2 regions of the Bradyrhizobium sp. IAR9 genome follow, and region 1 is predicted to be linked to the other one. Evidence: predicted binding sites of a transcription regulator. Region 1 holds the regulator's gene; the other holds the start of a gene.

Region 1 (15,701 bases):
TCGCGGTCTCGCGCTGGGTGGCGGCACTGCCGGGCGCGGTCGGCCGCATCCCGGCCTTCGGCATCGCGCCGCTGATCGCAGCGAGCCTGGGGGTCATCGTGATGGGCCTGTTGCGCACGCCCCTGCGCTGGGGCGGTGCCGTGGTGCTGCTGCTTTCCATCGGTTGGGGGCTGTCGGTGCGGCAGCCCGATATCCTGATCGCCGGGGACGGCGCGAGCGTCGCGGTGCGGGGCGCGGACGGGCGTTTGCATCTGATCAGGGCAGGCAAGGACAATTTCCTGCTGAAGGAGTGGTTGTCTGCCGACGCTGATCCGCGCGATGCCGGCAGTAGCGCGCTGGCGAGCGGCATATCGTGCGACGAGTCCGGCTGCGTGACGCCGCTCGCCGACGGACGGCTGGTCGCGCTGGCCTCGCGCATCGACGCGTTGGCGGACGATTGCAGCCGCGCCACGCTGGTGGTGACGTCGCGGCCCGCGCCGCCGGATTGTGCGGCGATGGTGGTGGATCGGCAGCGGCTCGCTCGCCAGGGCGCGCTGGCATTGACGCAGCGCGGCGACGGCTTTTCGGTTCAGGCGGTGAGGGCGAGCGGCACGAACCGCCCGTGGTCACCGGCCGGTGTCGGCGAAGGTGATTTCGACGGCAGCCTCGTGCCGAAGGCGGCTCCCCGCACCCGCGATGCAACGCCATCGGAGACAGACTTGCAGGCCGACGATTGACGCCATCGATTACAGATACCAGGCCAGCACGGCCTCGAGCCTTGCGTTGCCGATGACTGGCAGGGCCACCATCCGGTTCAGCCCGGCTGCGCAGGCCTCGGACCCGGCGATCGAGCCGTCATGGGTGAGATCGTCGTTGAGCGCGGGCATGCCGGTGGCCCAGGCGCCGCCGATGCTGCCTTCGCCTCGGGCAATGGATTTGTCCGCATAGCGTGCGGCAAGGTCGGTCTGCGCGCTGCAATCGCCGGCGCGAAAGACCAGTGCCGAACGGGCCTCGTTCGGGACCCAGATCTCGAAGCGTCGCGCAATCGGCGTTGCCTGCGCCGAGAGGAATGTCAAAACCCAGGTCTGGTCGGTGCCGGTTCGGTAGGGTACGCCGACCCCCAGATTGATCCCGACCTTGGCGGCGTCCTCCCAGCGCAGGAAGCTCTTGGCGTCGTGCAGGTCCTTGATGATCAGCGGCAGGCCCGCCTTCCAGGTGCGTCCGGGCAGGCCGAAGCCGCGAGGAAACCTGGTGTGGCGGGAGTTGAATTCGAACATGTCCGCCGCGCCGTAATAGCCGTCGACGAGGCCCATCTCGTGGGAGAGATCAGGATCGTTGTGCCAGAGCTCGATCGCGCCGACATGCGCCTCGTCGTCGCCGCAGAACAGCACCATCACGGCTTGCAGGAATTCGCCTGCGAACACCGGCACCGCCACGCCGCAGGTGAGGCCGGCCGCGACGGCCTGATCGATCCGCTTGAAATAGGAGTTGGCGAATTTCGTGAGGATGACGGGATGGCCGCAGGCCCAGGCCTTGCCTGGAAGCCCCTCGTCATATCCGAAGTGCAGCTCTTCGCTGACGGCCTTGAACGCGGACAGCCCTTCATCGTAGAGGCCGCCGCCGAATTCCAGCCGCATGCGCGTCCGGTCAGGCACCCAGAGTTCAACGACGCGAATGAAGGTTTTCATCGAGCGTGTCCGCCGCCTCAAACCACGACAGCATCGGTCATTTGGCTGCGGAGCGGACGTTCAAAATTCAGGCAGCACGGCTCAAACTTCGTGCGGCGACGAGGCGAGGCGGCGGCGCTCGCCGATCGAATTTCATGAAACAAAAACCCACCGGGCTCGCCGGCCTCGGCCGGCGACGGCATTTCAATCCTGGCCCTCGGCTTATCGGGCGGAGGGCGTCAGCCGATCGGCAGTCGTGTGACCGTCGGGCGACTGTCGGCGATGATCTGCGGCTTGTGCTCGCGCTCGCCGATCGGCTGGGTCACCGGCAGTTGCAGCACGGTTGCGCGCTGGCCTTCGACCAGTTGCGTCACCAGCACGGATTTGCCGTCCGGGAATTCGATCGCGTCATGATGGCGATCGGGAATGTGCGGATCGATCTTGCCGAACTTGCCGACGCGGGAGTTGACGGTGCGCGTCCAGATCCAGCGGTTGTCGTAACGGACGTCGTCGGCGAAGGCGAGCTCCGTCCCCGGCAGCAGGCAGACCGCGACGGAGAGATCGGCTTCGGAGGCGAAGCCGCGCGTCGAGGTGCCGCGGAATGTTGTCGTAACGATCGTCTCGCCGACTTCTGCGGGGCGCGTCGCGACGGCATGCAGGCTGTAGTCACACATCGGGTGCTCCTCAATGCAGAGATAGCGACCCGCACCTCTTTCGGAGGCGCAGGCCCCTACCAGAGTGGAAGCACGTGACGGTCTGCTCGGTTGTAGGCAAATCTGCGGCTGGGATCCGCGAGCCGCGATCACATTATCTTTTCCATCTTTTCCGAATTTGTTAGGAACAAAGTCGGCTTCCGTGCATTTGGCAGCCGCGTCTCGACAACCGCGCGTGTCAACGACCGGCGGAGTGATGCGCTTGCGCGGCAACGGCTTGCGATGCTGATGTTGCGATCAGCGTTGCTGCGGCTGCACTCAAACGAGCTGCGCATTTGGGCCGTCCCCCCTCGAACTCGAAAGGCCGCGAAGCGATGTTGCGTCGCGCGGCCTGCCGAGGATGTCGCGAAAGGAGGAGGGGCCGGACAATCTGTGCGATACCAGAAAGACTATCCAGCCGGAGCGGACCGTCATCCGCTCCAATCTCTGATCGGCGAGGCCGATCGAAGGCGCGCGCGAGGCGCTAAAGACTTCAGTATCGAGTACTTCCGGTATCAGTACTTGCGATAAAGCCCGATCAGCTTGCCCTGAATCTTCACGCGGTTCGGCGGCAGGATGCGCACCTCATAAGCGGCATTGGCGGGCTCCAGCGCGATCGAGGCGCCGCGGCGGCGGAAGCGCTTGAGCGTGGCTTCCTCGTCGTCGATCAGTGCCACCACGATGTCGCCGGTATCGGCGCTCTCATTGCGCTGGATCAGCGCCATGTCGCCGTCGAGGATGCCGGCCTCGACCATGGAATCACCGCGCACTTCGAGCGCGTAATGCTCGCCGGAGCCGAGCATGTCGGGCGGCACGCTGATCGTGTGGCTGCGGGTCTGCAAAGCCTCGATCGGAGTACCGGCCGCGATGCGGCCCATCACGGGCACCGCAACGGGTCGCTCGCCCTCGTCCGCGGACGGGCTGGAGCTCGCGCGTAGCTTGCCGAGATTGCCCTCGATGACGCTTGGCGTGAAGCCGCGTCGGTTGCCGGCGGCAGCCTGGAGCTCCGGCAGCTTGATCACTTCGATGGCCCGGGCGCGGTTGGGCAGGCGGCGGATGAAGCCGCGCTCCTCGAGCGCGGTGATCAGGCGGTGGATGCCTGACTTCGAGCGCAGGTCGAGCGCATCCTTCATCTCGTCGAAGGACGGCGGCACGCCGCTTTCCTTCAAGCGCTCGCTGATGAACCGCAGAAGCTCGTATTGTTTGCGCGTTAACATCTCGAACAAAGTCCCCCGGTTGATGTCGTTCGATTCCGAGACGATGAGTTCAGCGATAAGCCGCTACATCTCGAAACAAATCATGAACGGACACTATATGTTCGATATGTGTTCCGCAACTGCTTAATTTACCGTGAACAGAACGAAACTCACGGAATGCGTGTGGCGGCGCAGTTCAGACGGGGAGCCGCAGCACCTCGCAGGGGCTGCCGGCCTCGGCCTTCGGCGCAAACGGTGCGCGCACGAGAAGTACCTGTGCTGCAGCAAGATTCGCAAGCAGAGAGGAGTCTTGATGGCTGACGGGAAGGGCGACGAGCGCGCCGTCGTCGCGCTTTTCCAGGCGCGCGCGCAGATAATCCTCGCGCTGGTCGTTGGCGCCGAGATCGCGGCCCAGCACGACGCGCTCGCGATGATGATGAATCACTGAACGGCCCGACAGCGCGCGAATCAGCGGCACCATGAACAGGAAGGCGCAGACGTAGGACGACACGGGATTGCCGGGCAGGCCGATGACGCCCATCGCCCCTAACCGCCCGTGCATCATCGGCTTGCCGGGCCGCATCGCGATCTTCCAGAACGCCATCGCGATGCCTTCGTCCTTGAGCGCCTGCTGGACCAGATCGTGGTCGCCGACCGATGCGCCTCCGGTCGTGACCAGGATGTCGGCGCCGCTTTCACGCGCGCGGCGGATGCCGGCGGTGGTGGCCTCCAGCGTATCGGCGGCGACACCGAGGTCGATGGTCTCGGCGCCTTCGCTGCGGGCGAGCGCGTGCAGGGCATAGCCGTTGGAATAGACGATCTGGCCGTGCCCGGGCGTTGAGCCCGGCATCACCAGTTCGTCGCCGGTGGCGAGAATCGCGACCTTCGGACGGCGGCAAACGGCGAGCTGCGGGTGGTTCATTCCGGCGGCGAGGGCGAGATCGCGCTCCGTCAGACGGGTTCCCTTGCGCAGGAGAACGTCGCCCTCGCGGAAATCGACGCCGGCGGGGCGGATGTGCCGACCCACGATCGCGGCTTCCTTGATCGTTATGTGCTTGCTTTCGGCGATCGTGTCCTCCTGGATCACGACCGCATCCGCGCCGTCGGGAACGACGCCGCCGGTGAAGATCCGCACGGCTTCGCCGGCGCCGACCTTTCCCGTGAACGGACGGCCCGCCGCGACCTCACCGATCATTGTCAGCGTGGAACCCATTGTTGCCGCATCGGCCGCGCGCACGGCATAGCCGTCCATCGCCGACATCGCCTGGGGCGGCTGGGTGCGCCGCGCAGCGACGTCCTGCGCGAGCACGCGATGGTAGGCTTCGTCGAGTGAAACCATCTCTGCAGGCAGCGGCTCTGCACCCGCCAGCACCGCAGCAAGGGCGTCGGAAACCGGCATCAAGGCCACGGCGAAACTCCTGCTCGGCACGTTCGGATGAAATGTTCCGACAGTCTTCTAGCCGAGCGCGGGGGCAGAGGCAAAATGGCGGAGCGGGCAGGATTTATCCTGCCGCTTCCAGCCCAGGATGGAAGGCAGGCTCAGGCTTGGCATGATCCAGAGAACGAGACCGATCGGCAGGAGGGTGGCCATGGCGAGGACGAGAATGACGAGCGCCACGGCCAGCATCGCTCAACTCCCGCTCGGCCGGTCCGGCCCGGCGTCCAGCGCGACGTCGGGAGCCTTCGGGCCTTGATCCTTGTCGGGCAGCGGATCGGCCTGGGATTTCAGGTCGGCGGCCTTGCTGATCAGCTTGGCGGAAAGGTCAGAATCCGAGGTGGTTCTTGCGAATTCAAGCAGGAGAGAGGCTTGCTTGGTGAGATAGGTTTTGCCCAGCACGTGCATAAGTCCGGTGTAGAAGTCCCAACGGACTCAAGAGTCCGTAAGGGGCCATTCCGTTCCCGGAACTCCGTACAAAAATGCACAAAGCGCTCTGGTTCCTCATTTTGGGCAAAATTGGTTCCGGAAGACTTGGCGACATTGGCGTCTCCCGCTGCGCGGAGATCGTCAGATGCCCAATGCCTTCAAGGCGTTCCCGACGTCGCGCGGCGACGTCACATGCACCGCTGTCAGCCCGCGCGACCGCGCGCCTTCAACATTCTCGGCGAGATCGTCGAAGAAAACGATACGTCCTGCGGGCACGCCGATGGCGGCGACGACATGGTCGAAGGCTTCCGCATCCGGTTTGCGCAGGCCGATGCTGGACGACAGATATAGCGCGCGGAAATGGCCGAGCAGTTCGCCGTATTCCTTCGAGAAATAGTCGACATGCGGCCGGTTGGTGTTGGAGAAGGCGTAGAGCGGCATCTGCTTCGCCGCGCGCGGCAGCAGCTCGGCGATGTCAGGCATCTCGCCGGCGAAGATCGCGTTCCAGCCTTCCAGGAACTGGGCGTCCGAAATGCCGATACCGAGCGAAGCACGCAGCGAGGCGAAATAGTCCTCGTCGCTGATCTTGCCGACCTCGTGCAGCCGGTAAGCCTCGTCACGCACATAGCGCGCGACGATGGCCTCGGGCTGGCAGCCGGCATGTCCCGCCCAGCAGGCGATCGCCTTGGAGAAGTCGATGTCGAGCACCACGCGCCCGAGATCGAACAGCAGCGCATCCGCGCTGCCGGGAGAAAGCGAGTTCACTTGCATCCTTTCACTCAGTATCGATACGGATCGTGATCGAACAGCGGGAATGCGCTGAACACGCTCGGCGCGTTGGTGGCGGTCGCCGGATGCAGGCAGGATTTGTCGACCTCGGCAAATGACGTGGCGCCCAAAAGGCCGAGGCAGCGCAGCACTTCGTCCTCCAGCAGCTCCAGCATCCGCGCGACGCCGGCCTCGCCAGCCGCCGCTAGCGCCCAGCATTGCAGCCGGCCGATCCCGACCATGTCCGCGCCCGCCGCGATCGCCTTGACGATGTCGGTGCCGCGACAGACACCGCCGTCGACCATGATCTTGGCGCGGCCCTTCACGGCCTCGACGATCTCGGGCAACACATGCATGGCGCCGCGGCCGTGGTCGAGCTGGCGGCCGCCATGGTTGGAGACGTAGATCCATTCGACGCCGTGATCGATCGCGATCAGGGCGTCCTCGGCGGTGGCGATGCCCTTCAGGATCAGCGGAATCCTGAACTTGTCCTTGATCATCTTCACGGTCCGCCACTCCAGGCCCTTCTGGAAATCGCCGCCGGTGGCACGCAGGCGGCTTTCGCGAACGTAGCGCTTGGCGATGTCACGCTCACGACGGCTGTAATGGGCGGTATCGACGGTCAGGCAGAAGGCGGCATAGGCGCTCTTCTCGGCCCGGCTGACGACATCGGCGACAAAGGCGTCGTCGCCGCGGACATAGAGCTGATAGAGCCGCAGCGCATCGGGTGCGGCTTCGGCGGTCTGCTCCAGGCCGGGCTCGGACACCGAGCTCAGCATGTGCGCTGCACCGAAGGTGCCGGCAGCGCGCGCGACGCTCGCCGCGCCATCCGGATCGAAGATCTCGAGCGCGCCGACGGGGGCGAGCACCACCGGCAGGCGCATCCTGCGGCCGAACTGCTGAACCGAGCCGTCGACCTTGCGGACGTCGCGCAGCACGCGCGGGCGGAAGGCGATCTCGTCCAGCGCCATGCGGTTGCGGCGCATCGTGGTTTCGGTCTCGGCGGCGCCCACGATGTAGTCCCAGGCGTTCTGGTTGAGGTTGGCCCGCGCTTTCCGAATGAATTCGTGCAGGTTTTGGAACGGCTCGTTGCTGGCGCCGAGCTCGACGTTCCGTTCCGGCCGGATCCGGGGTGCTTCGTTCATTGTTATCCTCCCGAGAATTTGAAGCCTTGTGTCATCGCCTAACCCGTCCAGCGTTCCAAAACCATCCTAAAATGGCATGGCTGCGCGGCGTGGACGGGCGCACCGATTGCCCCTTTAGGTACCTTTGGGGGCGGGCCAGTCCTGCAACGTTGCCAAAAGTTTAGGCCCGAACGAAGCGATTTTTGCGGTGTACCGGTCAGCGGTGCATCCCGGCCTTGAAGAAACCAGAATGGTATTGTGAGAAGTGGATTGGATCGCCAATTGCATGGCGCTTCCCAAGTCTGCTTCCCAAGTCTCGAGAGACGAGCCCAAGCAAGCTCAAGCGAACCGCCAAGCAAAAAGGCAAGCCCATCCATGCGGAAAACCCTGCTGTTCCCTCTGGGCGCGCTCACCGGAGCGTGTCTCACCCTTCTGGTCGCCAGCCCGCACGGTGGTGTATGGGCGGCACGGGCGGCAGCGAGCGCGGACAATGCCTATTCCCAGCTCAACCTGTTCGGCACGGTGTTCGAGCGCGTCAAAGCGAGCTATGTCGAGAAGCCCGACAACGCCAAGATGATCGAAGGCGCGATCACGGGCATGGTGACCTCGCTCGACCCGCATTCGCGCTACATGAACGCTAAGGCCTGGACCGAGATGCAGGAGACCACCTCCGGCGAGTTCGGCGGCCTCGGCATCGAGGTCACGATGGAAGACGGCCTCGTCAAGGTCGTTTCGCCGATCGACGATACGCCCGCCTCGAAGGCAGGCCTGATGTCCGGCGACCTCATCAGCAAGATCGACGGCGAGGCCGTGCAGGGCATGACGCTCGAGCAGGCCGTCAACAAGATGAAGGGCCCGGTCGATACCAAGACCAAGCTCACCATCGTCCGCAAGGGCGCTGACGCGCCGCTCGACGTCGCGATCACGCGCGAGATCATCCATGTGCGCCCGGTGCGCTTCCACGTCGAGAACGGCGACATTGGTTATATCCGCGTCACCTCGTTCAACGAGCAGACCACCGACGGCCTGAAGAAGGCGATCGCCGCGATCTCCAAGCAGGTGCCGCAGGAGAAGCTCACCGGCTACGTGATGGACCTGCGCAACAATCCGGGTGGACTGCTCGACCAGGCTGTGTCCGTGTCGAGCGCCTTCCTCCAGCGCGGCGAGGTCGTCTCGACCCGCGGCCGCAGTCCGGAAGAGACCCAGCGCTTCACTGCGCATGGCGGCGACCTCACCAAGGGCAAGCCGCTGGTGGTCCTGGTCAATGGCGGCTCGGCCTCGGCTTCCGAAATCGTGGCCGGCGCGCTGCATGACCACAAGCGCGCGACCATCATCGGCACGCGCTCGTTCGGCAAGGGGTCGGTGCAGACGGTCATTCCGCTCGGTGCCGGCAATGGCGCGCTGGCGCTGACCACGGCGCGCTACTACACCCCGTCGGGCCGCTCGATCCAGGCCCAGGGCATCGCCCCCGACATCGAGATCCTGCAGGACGTGCCGCCGGAGCTGAAGGGCCGCATGGACACCATGGCGGAGTCCCAGATGCGCGGGCATCTCTCAGCCGGCGAGGGCGGCGAGCAGACCGGATCGCAGTCCTACGTTCCGCCGAAGGAGGAGGACGACAAGGCCCTGCATGCCGCGTACGACTTCCTGCACGGCGTGAGCGCGAATGCAGTGGCCGCAAAGCCCGCGTCGAAGGCTGCAGTGCCGAACTAGGTCTGGCGGCCTCCAGACATCGATCGCCCGGGAGTGGATGTCCGCTCCCGGGCGATTTCGTTTGGGACCTTAGCGGTGTCCGCAGCGGGCCTAACTCGCCTCGCGGCGGCGGGCTTTCGCGCCGCCGCGCTGGGCGAGCCGGCTGCGATGCAGCGCAAACAGCTCCAGCACCTTGTCGGCGGGCTTCGCGGCGCTGAACAGATAGCCCTGCATCTCGGAACAGCCGAGCGCGCGGAGCAGACGCTGCTGCTCCTCGGTCTCGACGCCCTCGGCCGTGGTGGTCATGCGGCGCGCGGCCGCCAGATTGACGACGGCCTGGACGATGCTGGCCGAGCCGTCGGGGCCGGCGATGTCGTCGACGAAGCAGCGGTCGATCTTGATCTTGTCGAACGGGAAACGGTGCAAATAGCTCAGCGACGAGTAGCCGGTGCCGAAATCGTCGAGCGCGATGCGCACGCCGATGGCGCGCAGCTGGTGCAGGATCGCCAGCGCCGTGTCGTCGTCGCGGATCAGCACCGCCTCGGTGATCTCGAGCTCGAGCCGGCTCGCCGGCAGGTTGGAAGCAGCGAGCGCCGCCATGATCTTCAGGGCCAACGTGCCGCTCTTGAACTGCACCGGCGAGACGTTGACGGCGAGGCGGATGTCGTCGGGCCAGTTCGCAGCGTCCCGGCAGGCGCTCGCCAGCACCCATTCGCCGATCTCGTTGATCAGACCGGTATCTTCGGCGATCGGGATGAACTCCGCCGGCGAGACCATGCCGCGCGCGGGATGGCGCCAGCGCACCAACGCCTCGCAGCCGGTGATGCGTTCGTCCTTCAGGCTGAGGCAGGGCTGGTAATAGACCTCGAGGCCGCCGTCGCGCCCCCCTTGGGCGATGGCGTGGCGCAGGTCGCTCTCGAGCTGCCGGCGCTCGCGGACCTTGGCATCCATCTCCGGCTCGAAGAAGCGATAGGTGCGGCGTCCGGCGGACTTGGCGGCGTACATCGCCATGTCCGCGTTCTTGAGGACCTGGTCGAGCGCCGTGGCGTGTTCCGGCGCGAGCGCAATGCCAATGCTGGCGTCGGTGGTGAGATGGTGGCCCATGCAGTCGAACGGCGCGCGGATGGCGGCGAAGACCCGTGCGACGAGCTCGTTGACCTGGTCGAGCGATGCCACCGCGCTCTGGACGATGGCGAACTCGTCGCCGCCGAGCCGCGCCACGAAATCCGCCGGGCCGGCACAGCGGCGCAGGCTTGCGGCAATCGATTTCAGCAGCTCGTCGCCGACGAGATGGCCGAGCGCGTCGTTGACGCCCTTGAACTCGTCGATGTCGATGTAATGCACCGCGATCTGTTCGTCGTTGCCGACCGCGGCCAGCTCTTCGCGCAGATGCTCGTGGAACATGGTGCGGTTCGGCAGGTCGGTCAGCGCGTCGTAATGGGCGAGGTGGGTGATGCGCTCCTCGATCCGGCGGCGCTCGGTGATGTCCTCATGGGTCGCCACCCAGCCGCCGTCCGTGAGCGGCTCGTTGAGGATGTGGATCGAGCGGCCGTCGGAGGTGTCGACCACCATGGAATTGCGCGTATGGACGCCCTTCAGCACGCGCACGACATAGTCGTCGATGTCGCCCGTGAACGAGCCGGTTGCCTTGCGATGGGCGATGATGTCGTGGAAGCTCGAGCCGGGCTTCACGATCTCGGCCGACAATCCGTACATTTCGAGATAGCGCTGGTTGCAGACCACCAGCCGCTGCTGGGCGTCAAACAGCAAGAGTCCCTGCGTCATGTTGTTGACGGCGCGATCGAGCCGCTGCTTTTCCAGCGTCAGCCGTTCCCGCGAGAGGCGGTGCTGCTCCAGCAGCTTGCGCACGATCGCGATCAGCAAGCCTGCGATGGCGAGTGCGGAAGAGGCGGCGATCGAGATCAGCATGCCGATCTGCTCGCGCCAGTCCGTCAGGGCGGAGGCGCGCGTCGTGGTGGCCATCATCAGGATCGGGAAATGAGGCAGCGCGCGCGAGGAGATCAGCCGGTCTTCTCCGTCCACCGGGCTCGTGAAACGGCCGGCGAAGTGATCGAGGTCGAAAACCCTCTGATGCTGCACCGGACCAGTTTTGAAATTCCGCCCCATCAATTCGCTGGAGTGGGGATAGCGGGCGAGCAGCGTCCCGTCGCGATGCAGCATCGAGATCGTCGCACCTTCGCCGAGCGCGACGGATGCGAAGAATTTCTCGAAATTGGCGGGCTCGATGCCGCGTCCAACGGTGCCAAGGAACTCGCCGTTCGGCCCGACGATCTTGCGCACGATCAGGACGGTCCAGGCGCCGGAGATGCGACTGTGCAGCGGCTCGATCAGGACATCCGGCGAATTGGGATCATCCTTGAAGGTGCGAAAATAGGCGCGATCGGCAACGCTCACCTTCGGAGCCGGCCATGCCGACGACGAATTGATCAGATTGCCTTCGGCATCGATGATGTTGACGCCCCCGATGTAGGGCAGCGCCTCGATCTTCGAGCGCAGCATCCGGTGGATGTCCTGGCCCGAAAGGCGCTTGCGATAGTCCTCGACGGTCGTGATTCCGGTCGTGCGGACGTGGTCGACGAAATCCTTCTGGATGACCGCGAAGTCCTGCAATTGCTGGTCGAAATGATGGGTGAGCAGCAGCACGGTGTTTTCCAGCTCGCGGCTGGAGTTGCGCAGCGCCCGCTCGCGGAAATTCTGCGCCATCAGGACAGAGCCGACGGCGATGGCCGCGATCAGCAGCGTGCCGCCCACGACCAGCCAGCGGATCGGTCCGCTGCGCACGAAGGCCTGGTCAAAGAGGCGGCTGCCGAATCTCGTCATCATGCTGGATCATTGCCGTGCACACGTCAGGATCAATTCTGGCCCCGAAGACACCCGTTGGTTTTACGGGAACGGTGTGGAGGCGAAGTTAGGAAGCGCGGTTAACGCTGTGTGAACGGTCGCGCGCAAATGCAACTGAGGTCCGCGATACAGCGGGCAGGAATTGCCGAAGGCATTGGAGGGCGCCGGTCAATTCCTGCCGGCCACGCCACAATCAACCAAGCCCTAACCATCTAACGTGTTGGGGAGCCTCAAATCGGCGTTGGCACGTGATTTGCGACATGCCTGCTGACGACGACATGCCTGCTGACGACACAGAGAGGACGCAACGATGAAAAACACCCTGAAGAACTTCCTCGCCGACGAGCGTGGGGCAACCGCGATCGAGTACGGCCTGATCGCGGCCGGAATCGCGCTGGCCATCATCACCGTCGTGAACGGCATGGGCGCCAAGCTCAACAGCAAATTCACTGCGATCAGCTCTTCACTGCGCTGATCGCGTGGGTTCCGCTGCGCGCCAGTATCGCCACCATGATCAGCGCCGCGAGGATGTTCGCGGCGGCACTGGTCAGAATCGGCATCGTGTAGCTGTGGTTGACGTCGTAGGCGAAGCCGGCCGCACTCGGGCCAATCAGCGTGCCGAACGCCACGCTGGTGTAGAGAATGCCGATGATTCCGCTGACATTGCGTCCGCCAAAATAGTCCATGACCACAGAGGGCAGCACCGCGACCCAGCCGCCGTAGAACACGCCGTAGATGAAGGCAAAAGCGGCGAGGGTCCAGACCTCAGCGGCAATGGCCCAGATCGCCATCGCGAGCGCCATTCCGGTCAGGACCAGGATCAGCGAGCGGTCGCGGCCCATCCGGTCGGCGAGTGCGCCGAGAAAGAAGCGGCCTGCGGTGCTGCCGGCCCCGATCACGCCGAGCAGCAGCACTGCAGAGGACGCCGCGACCCCGTGATCGCGCGCGTAGGGCACGAGATGGACGAACGGGACGAAGGCTCCGAAGGAGCAGACCAGACACGATAAATAGAGGGCGACAAATCGCGTCGACCGGACCGCCTCGCGCACGGATGCGCCGCCGGCGTTGCTGGCGCCCGCGACATCGCGAGGCGGATCGCCATCGGGTCCGAGGCCGCGGTGCTTCGGATCGTTCTCGATGAGCAGCGACATCCCGCCGCCCAGCACCAGCGCAATCGCGCCCAGCACCAGATAGGCGCCGCGCCAGCCCACCGAGGCGATCAGCAACGAGGCGAGCGGCGGCATCGCCAGCGTACCGAGCCCGATGCCGCTCACCGCGAGCCCGGAGGCAAAGCCGCGGCGCCTGACGAACCAGCGTTGCACCGCGCCGATGGCCGGAACATAGGCGCATCCGACGCCGAGGCCGACGCCGAGCCCGTAGGCGAGATAGACCTCGACGACGGACCGGGCAGTGCTCGCAGCCGCGAGTCCGACCGCGACCAGGATCATGCCGGCGACGGCCAGCGGACGCGAGCCAAACCGGTCGGCGAGGGGACCGCTGATGAGGCCGAGCGCGAAGTACAGAAAGCCCGCGATCGAAAACACCAGCGAGATCGAACCGCGCGAGGCGCCGAAATCGCGCTGGAGCGGCTCGAGGAATGCGCTGAACGTGTAGGCGGAGCCGAAGCCGACGAACATGACGGCAAACGCCGCCGCGACGACGAACCAGCCGTGGAAAATGCTTCGCTGAGCGGGCGTGGATCGAGTGGTCAATGCGGCCTCTGCGAGGTGAGGGAAGGATGGCGACGATGCCAGGACGTGGCCCGCTGGAAGGCCGCGCCGGCGCGCACGAGCGTGGCCTCGTCCAGATGGGCGGCGACGAGTTGGAATGCGATCGGCAGCCCGTCCGTCGACGCACCGCCTGGCAGCGTGATGGTGGGATGACCGGTCATGTCGAACGGGCAGGTGTAGCGCTGCAGTTTCGCGATCAGATCCGGCTGTTCGCCGAGCGTCTGGATCATGGCAAGCGTCACTGGCGGGAACGGGTGCACCGGGATCAGCAGCAGGTCGATGGTCTCGAACAGCGCAGTCACCCGGCCGCGTAGCGCCAGCCGCCGCAGCAGGATCTTCTGATAGTGGAGAGCAGATAGAGCGCGGCCGGTCTCGATCACGGAGGCGAGGATCGGACCATACTCATCCTTGCGAGCGGGATAGGTCGCCTCATGAGCGACCGCAGCTTCCACCGCACAGTTCGGCGTCCAGTCGGCGATCGCCTGCGTGACGTCGGGAAATCGGACATTGACGGTGTCGGCGCCAAGCGCGCGGAAGGCATCGATGGCGTCCGCCAGCACGCGCTGGGTCGCAACGTCCACGTCGTCGCTGTTCCAGGCGGGATCGACGCCGATCCGCAGGCCCCGCACGTCCTGTGCGGCGGCGGCCAGATAGTCGGGCACCGGATCGACCAGCGACGTCGGGTCGTTCGGATCGTATCCGGCGATGACGCCGAGCAGCGCACCGGCGTCGGCCGCGCTGCGGCCGATCGGTCCGACATGGTCGAGCGTCGCGGCAAGCTCGAACGTGCCGTGGCGGCTGACGCGGCCCCAGCTCGGCTTCAATCCGGTCAGGCCGTTGGCGGCGCAGGGCCAGCGGATCGAACCGCCGGTGTCGGAGCCGAGCGAGCCGAAGCAAAGTCCGGCAGCCGTCGCGACCGCCGAGCCGCTGGACGAGATACCCGGCCAGTAGCTCGCATTCCACGGATTCTTCGGCGGTTTCACCAGCGGATGGTGATCGGCATAGGCGCCCTCGGTGAGTTGCACCTTGCCGAGGATGACGGCGCCCGCGTTCTTGAGCCGGCGCACGACGGTTGCGTCTGCACTGGGACGAAAGTCGCGATGAAGCGTGGTGCCTGCCGCCGTCGGAACGCCCTCGGTCCAGAACAGGTCCTTGAGCGCAATCGGCACGCCATGCAGGGGCCCCCGATACCGGCCCTGCGCGATGTCCGCGTCCGCGGCCTTCGCCTTCGCCATGGCCGTTTCCGCCATCACGTGAACGTAGCTGCCGAGATCGCGGTCGATGGAATCGATCCGGTCGAGTTGCGCGCGCGTCACCTCCAGCGCCGAGATTTCGCGCGCCTTGAGGCGTGCCGCGAGCGCGGTGAGTTCGAGATAGTGCAGGGCGTCGGCCACGGCTCGGTTCTCCATTCCGGTGATCGCAGAGGCGTTCGACCCCGAGGGATCGTTCGACACCAGTATAACTAAGATACAGGTGTCTCTTGCTGTCAACCAGTAAATCTGTTTTACTGGTGTTCAAATCTTTGGTGTTCCGATGTCGAAAGAGTCGCGCAAATTCCAGGTTCCCGACGCGTTGGCGAACCTCTACGATTTCGCCAACACGCTCGATGTTCGCCACTTCACGCATTTCGGCGTGGAGCACCCGGAGAGCGATGAGCTCAGTGGCCCGAAGGACCTGGCGGACTGGATGCGGGAACGCGGCCTTGGCGCCAAGGGCCGCCATGTCACGCCGGCAATGTTCGAGACTGCGCTGAGGTTGCGGGGGGCGTTGCGTGCCTATCTGCAGTGCGAGCCGAGCGAGCGGCTCCGGAACAAGAGCGTTCTCGGCACGCTCAATGACGCGCTGGCGCCGTTTCCGCTGCGGGTCGAGGCGCTCGCAGGCCGTGGCGCAACGCTGTCAGCGGCGCGCGAGGATGCGCTCGCCGGCCTCTCGGCCATCGCGATCGAGCTTCATGACGCAACCCTCGTGGGAACGTTGGACCGGCTGAAGATGTGCGCGTCGGAGGAATGCCGCCGGGTGTTCTTCGACCGGTCGAAACCATCGACGCGGCGGTGGTGCATGTCGACGCTATGCGGCAACCGGATGAAGACGCGCGCTTATCGCGAGCGGCAGCGCGAGGCGAAATAG
Region 2 (15,701 bases), on a different contig from region 1:
TTTGCTTGGTTTGTGCTTGTTGAAACGACTGCGGCCCAGTTCAACAGGTGTCATGCCCTTCCCAGTGCGCAATTGTGCATGGGGACCGGGACATCCGGTACGCCGCGGCCTTTGTGTGAATCACCACCGCCTCTGAATACTGGATCACCCGCATTCGCGGTGATGACGTGGGGGACCAAAGCGCATGCCCAATTCGAAAGCCGAACTCCGTGCCAAGGCCCTGGCGGCACGCGACGCGCTCAGCGAGAAGAAGCGCAGCGCCGCCGCCGCAAAGCTCGCCAAACGCGGACTGCCATTCCAGCTTCTGCCCGGCAGCATCGTCTCCGGCTATTCGCCGATCCGCAGCGAGATCGATCCGATGCCGCTGCTGAAGAAGCTCGCCGAAGAGGGCGCAAAGCTGGCGCTGCCTTGCGTCACCGCGCGCGGCCAGTCGCTGATCTTCCGCATCTTCCACCCGAACGATCGCCTGATGCTCGGTCCGCTCGGCATTCCCGAGCCGTCGCCAGCCGCAAGCGAAGTCATTCCGGATATCATGCTGACGCCGCTGGCGGCGTTCGACCGTCTCGGCCATCGCATCGGCTATGGCGCGGGGCATTACGACTTCACCTTCGCGCATTTGCGCAAGGCCAAGAATATCGTCGGCATCGGGCTCGCTTTTGCAGCGCAGGAGATCAAGGCGGTTCCGGCACTATCCCACGACGTCGCGCTGGATTATGTGCTAACGGAATCGGACGTGTTCGATTTCCGGAGTTCTGAAGTTGCGCATTCTCTTCGTGGGTGACGTCGTCGGCCGTGCAGGACGCACGGCCATCGCCGACTATCTGCCCGGCATGGTCAAGGACTGGTCGCTCGATTTCGTCGTCGTCAACGGCGAGAATTCCGCCGGCGGCTTCGGCATCACGGAAGCGATCTATCAGGAGTTTCTCGATGCCGGTGCCGACGCGGTCACGCTCGGCAACCATTCCTGGGACCAGCGTGAAGCGCTTGTGTTCATCGAGCGTGCCGAGCGCCTGGTGCGTCCGGCGAACTATCCGCGCGGCACGCCGGGCCGCGGCGCCGCCCTGGTCGAGACCAAGAACGGCAAGCATGCGCTCGTCGTCAACGCTTTGGGCCGCGTCTTCATGACCCCGTTCGATGATCCCTTCGCAGCGCTGGAGCGCGAGTTAGGGGCCTGTCCGCTCGGCGTTGCCGCCGATGCCGTCGTCGTCGACTTCCATTGCGAGGCGAGCAGCGAGAAGCAGGGCATCGGCTTCTTCTGCGACGGCCGCGCCAGCCTCGTCGTCGGCACGCACACCCATGTGCCGACCGCCGACCACCAGATCCTCTCGGGCGGTACCGCCTACATGACCGATGCCGGCATGACCGGCGACTACGATTCCATCATCGGCATGCAGAAGGAAGAGCCGCTGCGCAGGTTCACCTCGGGGATTCCGTCGGGGAGATTCGAGCCGGCCGCGGGCGCAGCGACGCTGAGCGGCGTCGCGGTGGAGACGGATGATGCAACGGGCCTCGCGCTCAAGATCGCACCGGTGCGCGTCGGCGGAAGGCTGGAGCCGACGACGCCGAAGTTCTGGCTGAGTTAGCAGAGCCGCGTCAACCTCGGTGTCGTCCCCGCGAACGCAGGGACCCATAACCCCAGGAGTAATATGGGGCAAAGCTCCCACTCCGAGTCATCGTCAAACTACTCCCTGTGGGTATGGGTCCCGGATCTGCGCTTCGCTTGTCCGGGACGACGGCGGAGATTGACGCGCGCGATAGCGCATCAATCTCGCCGCAAGTAACCCCGGCTGCCTACTCCGCCGTCTGCCCCCGCAGCTCCGCGACATCCTTTGCCGTCAGCTTCGAGCCCTTCGTCCCGAACCGCGCCGTGACGTAGTTCGCCACCGCCGCGATCTCGTCGTCGGTATACGCATTGCCGAACGCCGGCATCGAAAGTGCGCCATCCGGTGTATGCCGCTTCGTACCTGACAGCACGATCTGCGCGACGTTGGTGGCGGCGGGGTCGTTGACGGCCCAGGTGCCGGTGAGCGTTGCCATCGGGGACACCGGGCTCTCGCCGCTCCAGCCGTGACAGCTGGCGCAGGCGCTGGCGAACACCTTCTTGCCGCGTGCGTCCGCCGTGACGCCGTCCTTGTGCGAGGCGGGCGCGACCGGCGCCGTGGTCGCGGGCAGGTCAGGCGAGGGCTGCGGCGGCACGCTGCGCAGGTAAGCAACGATGGAGCGGATGTCTTCGGGCGCGAACCGGCTAAAGCTGTGGTCGACCGCTTCACCCATCGGCCCCGAGGCCGAGCCGTGGCCCGGCGCATGGCCGAGCGACAGATAGGAGATCAGATCCTGGTCGCTCCAATTGCCAAGACCTGTCGCCTTGTCGGAGGAGATGTTGAAGGCGCGCCAGCCCGCCGTGATCGCGCCGGCGAACTTCCTGCGGTTATCCAGCGCAAAACCGAGATTGCGCGGGGTGTGGCATTCGCCGCAATGCGCCAGCGCTTCGACAAGATACGCGCCCCTGTTCCATTCCGGGCTCTTCGAAATATCGGGGGCAAAGCGCGTGTCCGGATTGAACACGGCCGACCAGGCAATCATCGCCCAGCGCTGGTTGAACGGGAACGACAGCGTATTGTCCGGCGCCTTCGCGCGCACCGGCGGCAGGCTGAACAGATAGGCCTTCACCGCCAGCACGTCCTCATCCGTCATGAACGTGTAGGACGTGTACGGCATCGCCGGATAGAGCCGGGCGCCGTCGCGACGCTGGCCGTGCTGGACCGCGTTCAGAAAATCCTGGTCGTTGTAATCGCCGATGCCGGTGTCCTTGTCCGGCGTGATGTTGGTGGAATAGAGCGTGCCGAACGGCAGCTTGAACGCGAGCCCGCCCGCATAGTCCTTCTCGCCCGGCTTGGTGTGGCAGACCATGCAGTCGGCCGCCTTGGCGAGATATTCGCCGCGCTCGACCAGGCTTGCCTTCTCCAGCTTGGCGGGCACGCCGGTCGGCTTGCCGGCGCGGTAATCCGCCAGCGCCACCTTCGTGCCGCCGGCGAAGTCGAGCGGGCCGGGCCCGCGAATGATCCAGACGCCGAGCCCTGCTGCGACGATGGCGATTGCCGCGACGCTTGTGAGGATACGCATCTTGCCGCTCATGCCTTCTTCCCCGCAGCCAGCAGTTTCCGGTCAATGGGCAGGCGCCGCAGCGCCACGCCGGTTGCGGCAAGAATCGCGTTGCGCAGCGCCGGCGGTCCGGCGTTGACGCCGGCCTCGCCGATGCCGCCGGGCGCTTCGCCGCTCTTGGCGACGATCACCTCGATCTTCGGCGTTTCGTTGATGCGCATCATGCGGTAGTCGTGGAAGTTCGATTGCTGCACGCGGCCCTTGTCGATGGTGATCTCGCCATAGAGCGCGGCGGTGAGGCCGAAGATCAGCCCGCCCTCGATCTGCGCCTTCACAGTGTCGGGGTTGACTGCAATGCCGGTGTCGACCACCGAGGTGATGCGGCGGAGCACGATCTCGCCGATGTCGTCGATCTCGGCCTCCACCACGGTCGCGATGAAGCTCGCGAATGACGGCTGCACGCAGACGCCGCGACCGACGCGCGGAGGCAGCGGCTGGCCCCAGCCGGATTTCTCTGCGACCTGGGTGAGCACCGCGAGCATGCGCGGGTTCTTGGTCAGCATGGACTTTCGGAACTCGATCGGGTCCTTGCCCGCCTTGCGCGCGAGCTCGTCCATCGCGCATTCGACCGCGAACACGTTGTTGTTGGGGCCGACGCCGCGCCAGAAGCCTGTCGGCACCGACAGCGGCTCGGCGCGGACATATTCGACGTGGAAATTGGCGAAGTCGTAGGGCGCGTCGACCGCGGCATCGATCGCGTCGATGTCGATGCCCTTCTGGAACGCCGGCGGCAACCAGCGCGCCAGCACCGCGGAGCCGGCGACCTTGTACTTCCACCCCGCGACCTTGCCGTCGACCAGCGATGCCGTGATCTGGTCGCGATAGACCGGACGATAGACATCGTGCTGGATGTCCTCCTCGCGGGTCCACACCACCTTCACGGGGTAGTCGACCTGTTTTGCGATCTTCACCGCCGCGATCACCATGTCGGGCTCGAGCTTGCGGCCGAAACCGCCGCCGAGCAGATGATTGTTGACGATCACCTTGTCGACCGGAAGCCCGGCGGCCTTCGCCGCCTCCGACTGCACGCGCGTCATGATCTGCGTGCCGGTCCAGATCTCGCAGGAGCCGGGCTTCACGTGCACCGTGGCGTTGATCGGCTCCATCGACGCATGCGCCAGGAACGGCAGCTCGTAAGCCGCCTCGAACTTGTCGCCGCTCGCCAGCGCCTTGGCGATGTCGCCGTCGGATTTGGCGACCGCGCCGTCCTTCTGGCTGGCCTTGCGCAGATCGTCCCAGACATCCTTCGTGGTGATCGCAGCGTTGGGTCCCTCGTTCCACTCGATCTTGAGCGCTTCGAGGCCCTTCTTGGCCGCCCACATGTGATCGCCGATCACGGCGACCATGTCGTCGAGCACCACGACCTTGCGCACGCCGGGGAGCTTCACCGCGGCGCTGTCGTCGACCTTGCCGACCTTGCCGCCGAACACGGGGCAGGCGGCGACGGTGGCGAACTTCATGCCGGGCAGGATCGCGTCGATGCCGTAGACGGCCTTGCCGTTGACCTTGTCGGGCGTGTCGAGCCGCTTCAGCGGCTGGCCGATGATGACGAAGTCCTTGGGGTCCTTCAGCGCAACATCCTTCGGCGGGGTCTGGCCTTGCGCAGCGAGCGCCAGCGCGCCGAAAGCGAGCTTGCGGCCGCTCGCTTCATGCGCGACCTCGCCCTTCGATGCCGTGCAGCTCGCGGGCTCGACGCCCCATTGGGCGGCCGCGGCCTGCACCAGCATCGCGCGGGCGGTGGCACCGGCCTTGCGCAGCGGCAGCCACCAGGCCCGGATCGAGTTGGAGTTGCCGGTGACCTGCAGGCCGAAGGTCGGATTACCGTAGAGCTTGTCGTTCGGCGGGGCGTGCTGGACCTCGACCCTGCTCCAATCGGCATCCAGCTCCTCGGCGAGCACGGCGGAGATCGAGGTGTAGGTGCCCTGGCCCATCTCGACCTGCGGCATCATCAGCACGGTGCGGCCGGTCTCGTCGATGCGGATGAAGGCATTGGGCGCGAACTTGCCCTCGGTCGCATCGCGCGGCTGCACCGGTTCGTTGACGGCGGCGCGCAGCGGCAGATGGAAGGCGAGCAGGAAACCGGTGGCGAGACCGCCGGTCAGCAGCGCGCGGCGGGAGACGCTGTCATGTGCATTCATGGCGAACCTCAGGACTGGCGGCCGTTGGCGGCCTGCTTGACGGCCTCGCGGATGCGGACATAGGTGCCGCAGCGGCAGATGTTGCCGGCCATCGCGGCGTCGATGTCGGAATCGTCAGGATTGGGCGTAGCTGCCAGCAATGCGGCGGCCGACATGATCTGGCCGGACTGGCAATAGCCGCACTGAATCACTTCGAGATCGAGCCAGGCCTTCTGCACCTTCGCGCCCGCAGGCGTGCTGCCGACATGTTCGATCGTGGTGACGGCGCGGTTCTCGACCGCGCTGACCGGCAGGACGCAGGAGCGCACCGCCTTGCCGTCGACATGCACCGTGCAGGCGCCGCATTGCGCGATGCCGCAGCCGAACTTGGTGCCGGTCATTCCGAGGATGTCGCGCAGCACCCACAGCAGCGGCATTTCAGGCGGCGCATCGAACGATTTCGTTTCGCCGTTGATGGTGAGAACAGTTGCCATATGCATCCCCTTGCTCGCTCGATCGCTTGCGGCGATCTAGTCAGCGAATTCGCGCGCGACAATAATCATACCGATACGAAACGATGAAGCGTCGCAATCTCCGGCAATGCATATTTGCGCTGCTGACGCGTCAGCCCATGACGTTCACGAATTTGTGCGGCGCTCGCTGCCAGCATTTTGGGCTAATTGATATGATAATCGTCATGTTTTGACGCATTTTCGGCGCGCGCGTCGTCGATCGCCGCAGACTGTCGTGCGGATGCGCAAAATCATGCGATGACGAAAGTCGTGCGATTGGGAAAGTCGGGTGATTAGGAGAGCCGTGCGGCGGCGCGCACGGGATCAATCGCAACGGCTGGCGGCCGGAGAGTTGCGCGATGACGACATTATTCTCCTGTTTTGCCCGACGGAGCGTCAAGCGTGTGGAGCAGAATGACTGTTTGTTGAATCGGTCGAGCCGCGGGCTCGCTTAACCTCTCCCGCTTGCTGGAGAGGTCGGCGCGAAGCGCCGGGGGAGGGCTTTCTCCACATTGGGGCTTTCTCCACATTGGGAGTGTTCGTTGTGGAGACACCCCCACCCCAGCCCTCCCCCGCAAGCGGGAGAGGGAGCGCACCTTTTCCATGGCAACCAGCCAGCTCAATTTCAGCCGACTGTAAGCCATTGATTTCGCACGCCCCGGCTACTGTGCATGGGGTTGTTTTCGAGTTTTTATATTTCGGGGACGACGGCGCGTGCCGTCGCGCCGGCCGTCAGCTCTGCCGGAAACCCATCCGGAAGGCGCCCCAGTGCTTGCCGCGGATCACGATCGGCGAGGACAGGTCCTTCATCAGCACGAACTGTCCGCCGCCCATGTCACGGCGATAGGTCTGGAGCAAGAACGGCTTGGTGTTCGCCGCGACCTTCTTCACCGCGCGATCGGTGAACAGGCGGCGGTTGCGGCAATTGGCGTTGTTCCAGACCGGGTCCTTGCCCTGCGGCAGGCGGTAGTTGGGGTTGTGGGTCGGCAGATAGCCGCCCTTGGCCCAGGCGACGCAGAACACGATGCGGGGATCGGATTTCTGGATCGGATCCTGGATCGCCGGCAGCACGCGGTCGGTGAAGTCGACGTAATTGGTGAGGTACTGCTTTGGATCGGTGCCGGGAATTTCGCGATACGTCTCGTCCATGAGCTGGTCGAGCGTGATGTCGCCGCGATCGATCGCGGCCTCGAACTCGGTCGAGATCCGTTTCGCGGTCTCGACGACGACCCGGATCAGCGGTGCGTCGGATGTCTCCACGCCGCTGTCGGCAATCAGCGCGATCAGGCCTTCGGAGGTGTCGAGCAGCTTGGTCACGCGCTGGTCGGCGCTCTTGAGATCGCGCGAGGAGAGGTCGACGCCCTTGGCGAGTTCGTTCAGCTCGCTGATGACGGTGTCGCAATGTCCGAGATTGGAGGTCGCCGCGCGCGTGACGCTGCCGATCTCCGCCTCCACGGAGGCGAAGCCCTGCTGAACCCGCGAGATGATGCCGGAGATCTGCTGGGCGCCTTCGCCTGCGGTCTTGGCGCGCTGCGAGGCGTCGCTGCTCTCGCCGATCAGGCCTTCGATCTGGCCGTCGAGATCGCGCACGGTGTCGGAGATCTGGTGCGTGGCCTGGCGGGTGGCTTCCGCGAGGTTCTTCACCTCGCTTGCCACCACCGCGAACCCGCGGCCGGCATTGCCGGCGCGGGCGGCTTCGATGGTTGCGTTCAGCGCCAGCAGATTGGTCTGCTTCGCGATCGCCTCGATCGAGCCAGAGACTTTCGCGACCTGCGCCAGCGCCGAGCCGACGGCACTGAGGCGTGCCTCGATGCGCTCCACCGCTGCGACGAGCTCGGAGATGTGGCTGACCGCGGTGTCGACGGCGCTGCGCGATTGCGCGATCTCGCCGACCGCAGCGGAGGTCGTGGTCTGCACCGCCTGCGATGCATTGGCGATATCGTGGTTGGCCGAGACCATCGTCTCGGCCGTCTCCTGGAGATGGTGGAACCGTTCCGACTGGTTTGCGACGCGGTTGGCGACTTCCTGAACGTTGCCGGCGATATCGGCGAGTTCCACGCCGAGGCCGCCGATGCGGTCGGCAAGCTGATCAATCAGCCGCTCGGCCAGCGTGCGATTGGAGCCGGTGTCCATGACTGCAAGTTGTACGACGGACATGTTCGATGAGTCCTCCAGTCAGAGCCGCAACCCGGCTCACGGCGGCATTCCCAATCCAGTTCTGCTTAAAAGGATGATTCGCGGCCGGCGTCTTGCCTGAGCGTGCACTCAGGCGCAATTCGCGCCTTATTTCTCTATTCCGCTCGAAAAACTGCGGGACATTTTTTCGGACCAGGCTCTAGAGCTTGTAAGCCGTGCGGAATCCACCCCAGTGCCGGCCCTGCACGCGGATCGGAACGTCGATCTCGCGCATCATCACCGTATTCCCATTGCCCATGTCGCGCGCATAACTCTGCACCAGGTACGAGCGCAGGTTGCGTGCGGCCGCCAACCCCGCCGGATCGTTGAATATCCTGCGGTTGCGACTATTGGCTGTGTTCCAGGCGACGTCGCCCGGTCGCTGCGGGTGCGAATAGATCTTGTTGTGCACCGGCAGGAAGCCGTTGCGGTCGACCATGGCGCAGAACGCCATGCGCTGGTCCTTGGCCAGAAAGACCTCCTGGAACGGCGGCAGCGCGCGGTCGGCCCAGTCGAGATATTTCGTGCGGTATTGCTGCGGATTGGTTCCGGCGATTTCGGCGTAGTCGGTGTCGAACAGGTCGTCGATCCCAACTTCGCCGCGGGCAAGGGCCTGCTCGAAGATCTTGGTCAGCGCGTTGCCCGCTTCCATGGCGCGGGTGACGAACTCCGTGTTCTCTTCGTGGATCGCCCAGAGCCTGTCCTCGATCTTTTCGCTGAGTTCGGCATTGGGACCGACGAATTGCGCGCGGGCCCCGGCCTTGGATTGCTCGATCACGCGCAGGCGGCAGGCGCCGACGGCTTCGAGGGTGCCTTCGATCATTGATTGCGGTGCAAGCCGGCCCGCATCCGCGCCACCGATCAGCACGCCGTCCATCGAGATTTCATAGACCGGCATCACGCCGCGCGCGGTTTCGAGCTTCAGATGGCAGGGCAGCCGTTCGGTCTTGCGGCGGTCGTCATGCTCGCTCTGGCGGAGCAGCACGGCGCAGCGCGATTTCAGCTTCTGTGCGAAGGTGGTGACGGCTTTGCCGGCACTGGCGACGTTCTCGCCATGGCTCTCGGCCGCCTTGGTCGCGGCATCGATCTCGGCTGCGCTCTCGCCGACCGAGACGATGAACTCCGAGGCGCTGGCGGCGTTGCCGGAGACTTCGCTGGTGGTGGCGTTCTGTTCGGCGACCGCGCCGTTGACGGTCTCGAAGACCGGGCGGATCGCCTCGATCGCCTGCGAAATGCGGTGCACGGCGTCCGCGGAGCCGGCGGCGTCGCGCTGCAGCGCGTCGATCTTCTTCGTAATTTCTTCCGTCGCCCCTTGCGTCTGCACCGCGAGGGCCTTGACCTCGGTCGCGACGACCGCAAAGCCTTTTCCCGCAGCGCCCGCGCGTGCGGCCTCGATCGTCGAGTTGAGCGCGAGCAGCGTCGTCTGCCGCGCGATCTGTGCGATCAGATTGACGACATTGCCGATGGCGGCGGAGGATTCGCGCAAGCGATCGACATTGGCGCGGGCTTCCTGCGCCGCGGCGCTGGCCTCGTCGGCGAGCTTGCCGGCCTCGCGAACCTGCGCCCCGATCCCCAGCGCGGACTGGGTGAACTTGTCGGCGGCATGGGCGAAGGTGGATGCGGTCGATTGCGCGGCATTGGTCCGGCCGGTCAGGGCGTCGGTGCGGTCGCGGATGGCGGCAAGCGTCGATGCGGTCGCTTCGGCGCCGCCCGCCACCGAATTGGCGGCGCGCTCGAGCTGGCGGATCATCGCGCCAAGCTCGAGTTCCAGCAATTCCAGGATCTCCCGGGCCGAATCACCTTCGGCCGGGGCGGGCTCGGACTGGGCCGCCGGCGGCGCGGCCTCTGCGGCTGCCACGGGCGCGGCCATATCCGGCAGACGCTTCCGAAATAGTCCGAATGCCATCAGGTCTCTCTTGTCGGGGGACGCTCGGAGGTTATTTTCGCAGGCTGGAATGAAGTCAGGGTTAACGATGCCTCACCTCTGGGCAGGGGCCCGTACGGTGTTACCTTAAAGTATCCGAGACCCTTTCATTCCGGTGGGTTGGCGGCCTATAAGGCCGCGTTTCCCACCCTCATTGGCGTACGATTCCAAGAGATCCCCGAGAGACCACGCATGGCCGGACATTCCCAATTCAAGAACATCATGCACCGCAAGGGGCGGCAGGATGCCCAGAAGTCGAAGCTGTTCGGCAAGCTGGCGCGGGAAATCACCGTCGCGGCCAAGCTTGGCACGCCCGACCCCAACATGAACCCCCGCCTCCGCGCCGCCGTAATCGCCGCGCGGCAGGAGAACATGCCGAAGGACAATATCGAGCGCGCCATCAAGAAGGCACTCGGCAGCGACGGCGAGAACTATGACGAGATCCGCTACGAGGGCTATGGTCCTGGCGGCGTCGCCGTCATCGTCGAGGCGCTGACCGACAACCGTAACCGCGCCGCCTCCGACATCCGCTCCTTCTTCACCAAATCGGGCGGCAATCTCGGCGAAACCGGTTCGGTGTCCTTCATGTTCGATCGCACCGGAATCATCGAATACGACCGCAGCGTCGCTTCCGACGACGCCGTGCTCGATGCCGCGATCGAGGCCGGCGCCGACGACGTCGTCTCCGGCGAAGCCGGTCACGAGATCTACGCCTCGACCGAAGGCTATCGCGACGTCGCCAAGGCGCTGGAAGCCAAGTTCGGCGAGCCGCGCAAGGCCGCGCTGATCTGGAAGCCGCAAAACACGGTCGCGGTCGACGACGAGACCGGCGAGAAGCTGCTCAAGCTGATGGACCTGCTCAACGAGCACGACGACGTCCAGCACGTCTACGCCAATTTCGAGGTCTCGGACGCGCTGATGGCGAAGATGGGTGGGTGATCACCAGCTCCGCATTCCGCTGTCGTCGTCCGGCTTGACCGGGCGACCCAGTATTCCAGAGACAGCAATGGGAATACGGAGAAGCCGAGGCGTACTGGATACCCCGCCTTCGCGGGGTATGACGCCGGAGTCTGTGGTGGGCGGTGCGGCTCACTAACGCCCCCACTTCCCCTGTTACTTCCGTTCTGTTTCTGTTTCCCCCACGGCAGCCAGCCGCTATCACTGGCCCCATGACTGCGCTCCCGATTCGTGGCCCCGTTCGCATCATCGGCATCGACCCTGGCCTCCGCCGCACCGGCTGGGGCGTGATCGAGGCTGAGGGCAATCGCCTGATCTACGTCGCCTGCGGTTCGGTGGAACCGCCGGACGATTTGCCGCTGGCGCGCCGGCTGCTCGCGATCCATGAAGGGCTCGCGGCCGTGCTCTCGAACCATCAGCCGATGGAAGCCGCGGTCGAGCAGACCTTCGTCAATAAGGACGGCGTTGCGACGCTGAAGCTCGGCCAGGCCCGCGGCGTCGCCATGCTGGCGCCCGCAATGTTCGGCATCTCGGTCGCCGAATACGCGCCGAACCAGGTCAAGAAGACCGTGGTCGGCGCCGGCCATGCCGACAAGCAACAGATCGCGATGATGCTGAAGATATTGCTGCCCAAGGCCGAGCCGCCGTCCGCCGACGCCGCCGACGCGCTCGCCATCGCCATCACCCACGCCCATCACCGCCAGAGCACCGCGCTGCGGCTGAAGGTGGCGGGGTTATGATCGGCAAGCTCAAGGGCCTGATCGATTCCTATGGCGAGGATTTCGTGATTCTTGACGTCGGCGGCGTCGGCTATCAGGTGCATTGCTCGACGCGCACGTTGCAGCATCTGCCCAAGCCGGGAGAGGCTGCCGTGCTGTCGATCGAGACCTATGTCCGCGAGGACCAGATCAAACTGTTCGGCTTCCGCACCGACCAGGAGCGCGAATGGTTTCGCCTGCTCCAGACCGTGCAGGGCGTCGGCGCCAAGGTCGCGCTCGCCGTGCTCGGCACGCTGGCGCCGGCCGATCTCGCCAATGCCATTGCGCTCCGCGACAAGGCCGCGGTGGCGCGCACGCCCGGCGTTGGTCCCAAGGTCGCCGAACGCATCGTCACCGAATTGAAGGACAAGGCGCCGGCTTTCGCCAATGTCGATCCGGCTGTGGTGCATCTTGCCGGCGCTGTCGACGACCAGCGGGCGCCGCGGCCCGTCGCAGACGCGATCTCCGCGCTGGTCAATCTCGGCTATGGTCAGCCGCAAGCGGCCGCCGCCATTGCATCCGCATCGCGCAGCGCGGGTGAGAATGCCGAGACGGCGCAGCTGATCCGCCTCGGCCTGAAGGAACTGGCGAAGTGAGCGCGGCAATGGTCAGTCTCGTAGGGTGGGCAAAGCGCAGCGTGCCCACCACTCTTAGGGCGATCGGAGAGATATCGTGGGCACGGCACGAAGAGCGCCTTTGCCCACCCTACGGGGAGTTCGCCAGGTGAGCGATCCCAAGGCCAACCGCATGGTCTCGCCCGAGCGCCGCAGCGACGATGTCGGCGACACCGCCCTGCGGCCGCAATCGCTGTCCGACTTCGTCGGCCAGCAGCAGGCGCGCAAGAACCTTTCGATCTTCATCGAGGCGGCGCGCAAGCGCGGCGAGGCGCTGGATCACGTGCTGTTCGTCGGCCCGCCCGGCCTCGGCAAGACCACGCTGGCGCAGATCGTGGCCAAGGAGCTGGGCGTCGGCTTTCGCGCGACGTCAGGGCCTGTGATCGCAAAGGCCGGTGATCTCGCAGCCCTCCTCACCAATCTCGAAGAGCGCGACGTGCTCTTCATCGACGAGATCCATCGTCTGAGCCCGGCGGTGGAAGAGGTGCTCTATCCCGCGATGGAGGACTTTCAGCTCGACCTCATCATCGGCGAAGGCCCGGCGGCGCGCTCGGTGAAGATCGAGCTGTCGAAATTCACCCTCGTCGGCGCCACCACGCGTGCCGGCCTGCTCACCAATCCATTGCGCGATCGTTTCGGCATTCCGGTGCGGCTCAATTTCTACACGATCGAGGAGCTCGAAAGCATCGTCAGCCGCGGCGCGCGCGTGCTCAATGTCGGCATGAGCGCGGATGGCGCCAACGAAATCGCCCGCCGCGCCCGCGGCACGCCGCGTATCGCCGGCCGCCTGCTCCGCCGCGTGCGCGATTTCGCCTCGGCGGCCGATGCCGACAAGATCGATCGCAAGATCGCCGACCACGCCCTGAGCGCGCTCGAGGTCGATGCCGCGGGCCTCGACGCGATGGACCGTCGCTACCTCACGACCATCGCGATGAACTATGGCGGCGGCCCGGTTGGCGTTGAGACCATGGCCGCCGCGTTGTCCGAGCCGCGCGATGCGATCGAGGACATCATCGAGCCCTATCTGATCCAGTGCGGCTATCTCCAGCGCACCCCGCGCGGCCGTCTGCTCACCTCGCACGCCTTCCGTCATCTCGGCATCGCCGAGCCCTCGCGCGATGCGGCGGCACAATTCGGCCTGTTCGGCACGGACGAGAGCGACGATTGAGCTGCGCCAATGCAGCGCGCTCCTTCTATCATGAATTTCTGGTAATCTCGTGCAGACGGTCTGCACGAACGCACCCCAATTCCGCTCCAATCAGACCGCATCAACAAGGCGCATCTCGATCGGGCTTCCATGATCACGCGCCGTCATTTCATCCGTTCCATCGGCGGTCTGTCCGCCCTCGGCATCTCGACCGCCGCGTACGGCGTCGGCGTCGAGCCGGTGCTGCGGCTTCGCGTCACCCGCTATCATCCGACGCCGCGGCAATGGCCGGCGGATTTTCCGTTGAAGATCGCGGCCATCGCCGACATCCACGCCTGCGATCCCTGGATGTCGCTGGAGCGGATCGAGGGCATCGTCGACCGTACCAATGCGCTGAAGCCTGATATCATCGTGCTGCTCGGCGACTATGTCGCCGGCCTTCACCACGTCACGCGTCTCATCCCGTCGCGCGAATGGGCGAGGGTGCTGGTCGGACTCAAGGCACCGCTCGGCGTCCATGCCGTCATGGGCAATCACGATTATTGGGACGACTTGACCGTGCAGCGGGCGGGGCATGGGCCGACCATCGCGCATCGGGCGCTGGAGGCGGCCGGCATTCCCGTCTACGAGAACGACGTCGTGCGTCTTTCCAAAGACGGCCGCCCGTTCTGGCTCGCCGGGCTCGGCGATCAGCTGGCCTATTATCCTTCGAAGCGCTTCGGCCGCGCGCACCGGCTTGGCGTCGATGATCTTGCGGGCACGCTGGCGAAGGTCACCGACGATGCGCCGGTCATCCTGCTCGCGCACGAGCCCAACATCGCGCCGCTCGTACCTGGGCGCGTCGCGCTGCAACTGTCCGGCCATACCCATGGCGGCCAGGTTCGTCTGCTCGGCTGGTCGCCGGCGGTTTCGCCCAAGAACGGCCTGCGCCTCGCTTATGGCCACTTCCGGCTGAAATGCGACCTCATTGTCTCCGGCGGCCTCGGTTGCAGCATCATGCCGGTCCGTGTCGGTGTGCCGCCCGAGATCGTCGAGGTGACGCTGGGAAGGACAGGGCTCGCTGTGTCCTAGCAACGCTTGCGCGTCCGGCCGTTTTTGCGCAAAACGGACCTATAGCGACAAGCGAAGAGGCTCGCGACGTGACAGCTCATCTCGACGGCGAGATCCGCGACGGCCGCCACCACATGCAGGTCCGCGTCTATTACGAGGACACGGATTTCTCCGGTATCGTCTATCACGCCAATTATCTGCGCTACATGGAGCGTGGCCGCACCAATCACCTCCGGCTGATGGGCGCCGAGCAGCAGGCGCTGTTCGATCAGGTGGAGACGGAAGGCGCGGGCTTCGCCTTCGTCGTGCGCTCGATGCATCTGGATTTCCTGAAACCCGCGCGGATGGACGACGTGCTCGATGTCGTGACCTGGCCGGTCGCGGTGAAGGGCGCCTCGATCATGCTGGCGCAGGAAGTGCGGCGCGGCGGGGAAGTTCTGGTGAAGGCCGAGGTCCGCGTCGCCTTCATCAGCGGCGGCCGCGCGCAGCCGATCCCGAAATCGATCCGCGCGTTGATGAAGGCCGATCTGATTTCGTGATCGCCCGATAAGTGATCGCCCGATTTGTGATGGTCTATCGACTCCAGCAGTTGGGGCGATAGATTGCGGCCCCGACCAACCGATGAGGCCATTATGTCGCGCCCGCCGCTTCCGCCCTTCACCCGTGAGACCGCCGCGCAGAAGGCCCGCATGGCCGAGGACGCCTGGAATTCACGCGACCCGGTGCGCGTCTCGCTCGCCTATACCGAGGATAGCCGCTGGCGCAATCGCTCTGAGGTCTTTCAGGGCCGCGAGGCCATCGTCGCCTTCCTCACCCGCAAATGGGAGAAGGAGCAGGACTACCGCCTGATCAAGGACCTCTGGGCCTTCGACGAGAACCGCATTGCCGTGCGCTTCCAGTACGAATGGCACGACGCGGGCGGACAGTGGTATCGCTCCTACGGCAACGAGCAGTGGGAGTTCGACGAGCACGGCTTGATGAAGCGGCGCGAGGCGTCGATCAATGATATCGCGATTGCGGAGAAGGATCGCCGGTTTCACTGGACCGCGCCCGGGCCGCGGCCCGCGGATGTGCCGGGATTGGGAACGGATCCGTTTTGATGTTAGCGAGATAGCGCGGCGGGCGCGCTGCACCCTCTCCCCTGTGGGAGAGGGTGGCTCGCCGCATGGCGGCGATACGGTGAGGGGTCTCTCTCAGCGAGTCCGGAATCGTAGGGTGGGCAAAGGCGCACTTGCGCCGTGCCCACGTCGTCTCGCCAAACACGCAGGACGTGGGCACGCTTCGC

Evidence for each region. The regulator LexA, encoded in region 1, represses DNA repair genes until DNA is damaged. The targets are predictions, from matches to a motif close to TGTTCNNNNTGTGTTCNG.
Region 2: a site for LexA is predicted at 11,011-11,028, ahead of ruvC (crossover junction endodeoxyribonuclease RuvC). Genes of this name have one in related genera too.

Annotation. Positions count from the first base shown of each region.
Region 1 is NZ_JACBZW010000010.1:16,006-31,706, forward strand. It holds partial or broken gene GGD67_RS24510 (ComEC/Rec2 family competence protein) at 1-716, shown strand, start outside; gene GGD67_RS24515 (GAF domain-containing protein) at 726-1,667, opposite strand; gene GGD67_RS24520 (hypothetical protein) at 1,886-2,320, opposite strand; gene lexA (transcriptional repressor LexA) at 2,854-3,555, opposite strand; gene glp (gephyrin-like molybdotransferase Glp) at 3,731-4,942, opposite strand; gene GGD67_RS24535 (hypothetical protein) at 4,991-5,161, opposite strand; gene GGD67_RS24540 (hypothetical protein) at 5,165-5,371, opposite strand; gene GGD67_RS24545 (HAD family phosphatase) at 5,540-6,169, opposite strand; gene GGD67_RS24550 (alpha-hydroxy acid oxidase) at 6,178-7,311, opposite strand; gene GGD67_RS24555 (S41 family peptidase) at 7,666-9,003, shown strand; gene GGD67_RS24560 (EAL domain-containing protein) at 9,094-11,826, opposite strand; gene GGD67_RS24565 (Flp family type IVb pilin) at 12,155-12,319, shown strand; gene GGD67_RS24570 (MFS transporter) at 12,300-13,556, opposite strand; gene GGD67_RS24575 (amidase) at 13,553-14,968, opposite strand; gene GGD67_RS24580 (CGNR zinc finger domain-containing protein) at 15,108-15,701, shown strand.
Region 2 is NZ_JACBZW010000014.1:263,605-279,305, forward strand. It holds gene GGD67_RS31030 (5-formyltetrahydrofolate cyclo-ligase) at 185-781, shown strand; gene GGD67_RS31035 (TIGR00282 family metallophosphoesterase) at 759-1,583, shown strand; gene GGD67_RS31040 (cytochrome c) at 1,792-3,135, opposite strand; gene GGD67_RS31045 (xanthine dehydrogenase family protein molybdopterin-binding subunit) at 3,132-5,300, opposite strand; gene GGD67_RS31050 ((2Fe-2S)-binding protein) at 5,309-5,773, opposite strand; gene GGD67_RS31055 (methyl-accepting chemotaxis protein) at 6,524-7,948, opposite strand; gene GGD67_RS31060 (methyl-accepting chemotaxis protein) at 8,127-9,872, opposite strand; gene GGD67_RS31065 (YebC/PmpR family DNA-binding transcriptional regulator) at 10,083-10,829, shown strand; gene ruvC (crossover junction endodeoxyribonuclease RuvC) at 11,060-11,587, shown strand; gene ruvA (Holliday junction branch migration protein RuvA) at 11,584-12,201, shown strand; gene ruvB (Holliday junction branch migration DNA helicase RuvB) at 12,353-13,387, shown strand; gene GGD67_RS31085 (metallophosphoesterase) at 13,517-14,437, shown strand; gene ybgC (tol-pal system-associated acyl-CoA thioesterase) at 14,506-14,955, shown strand; gene GGD67_RS31095 (nuclear transport factor 2 family protein) at 15,049-15,516, shown strand.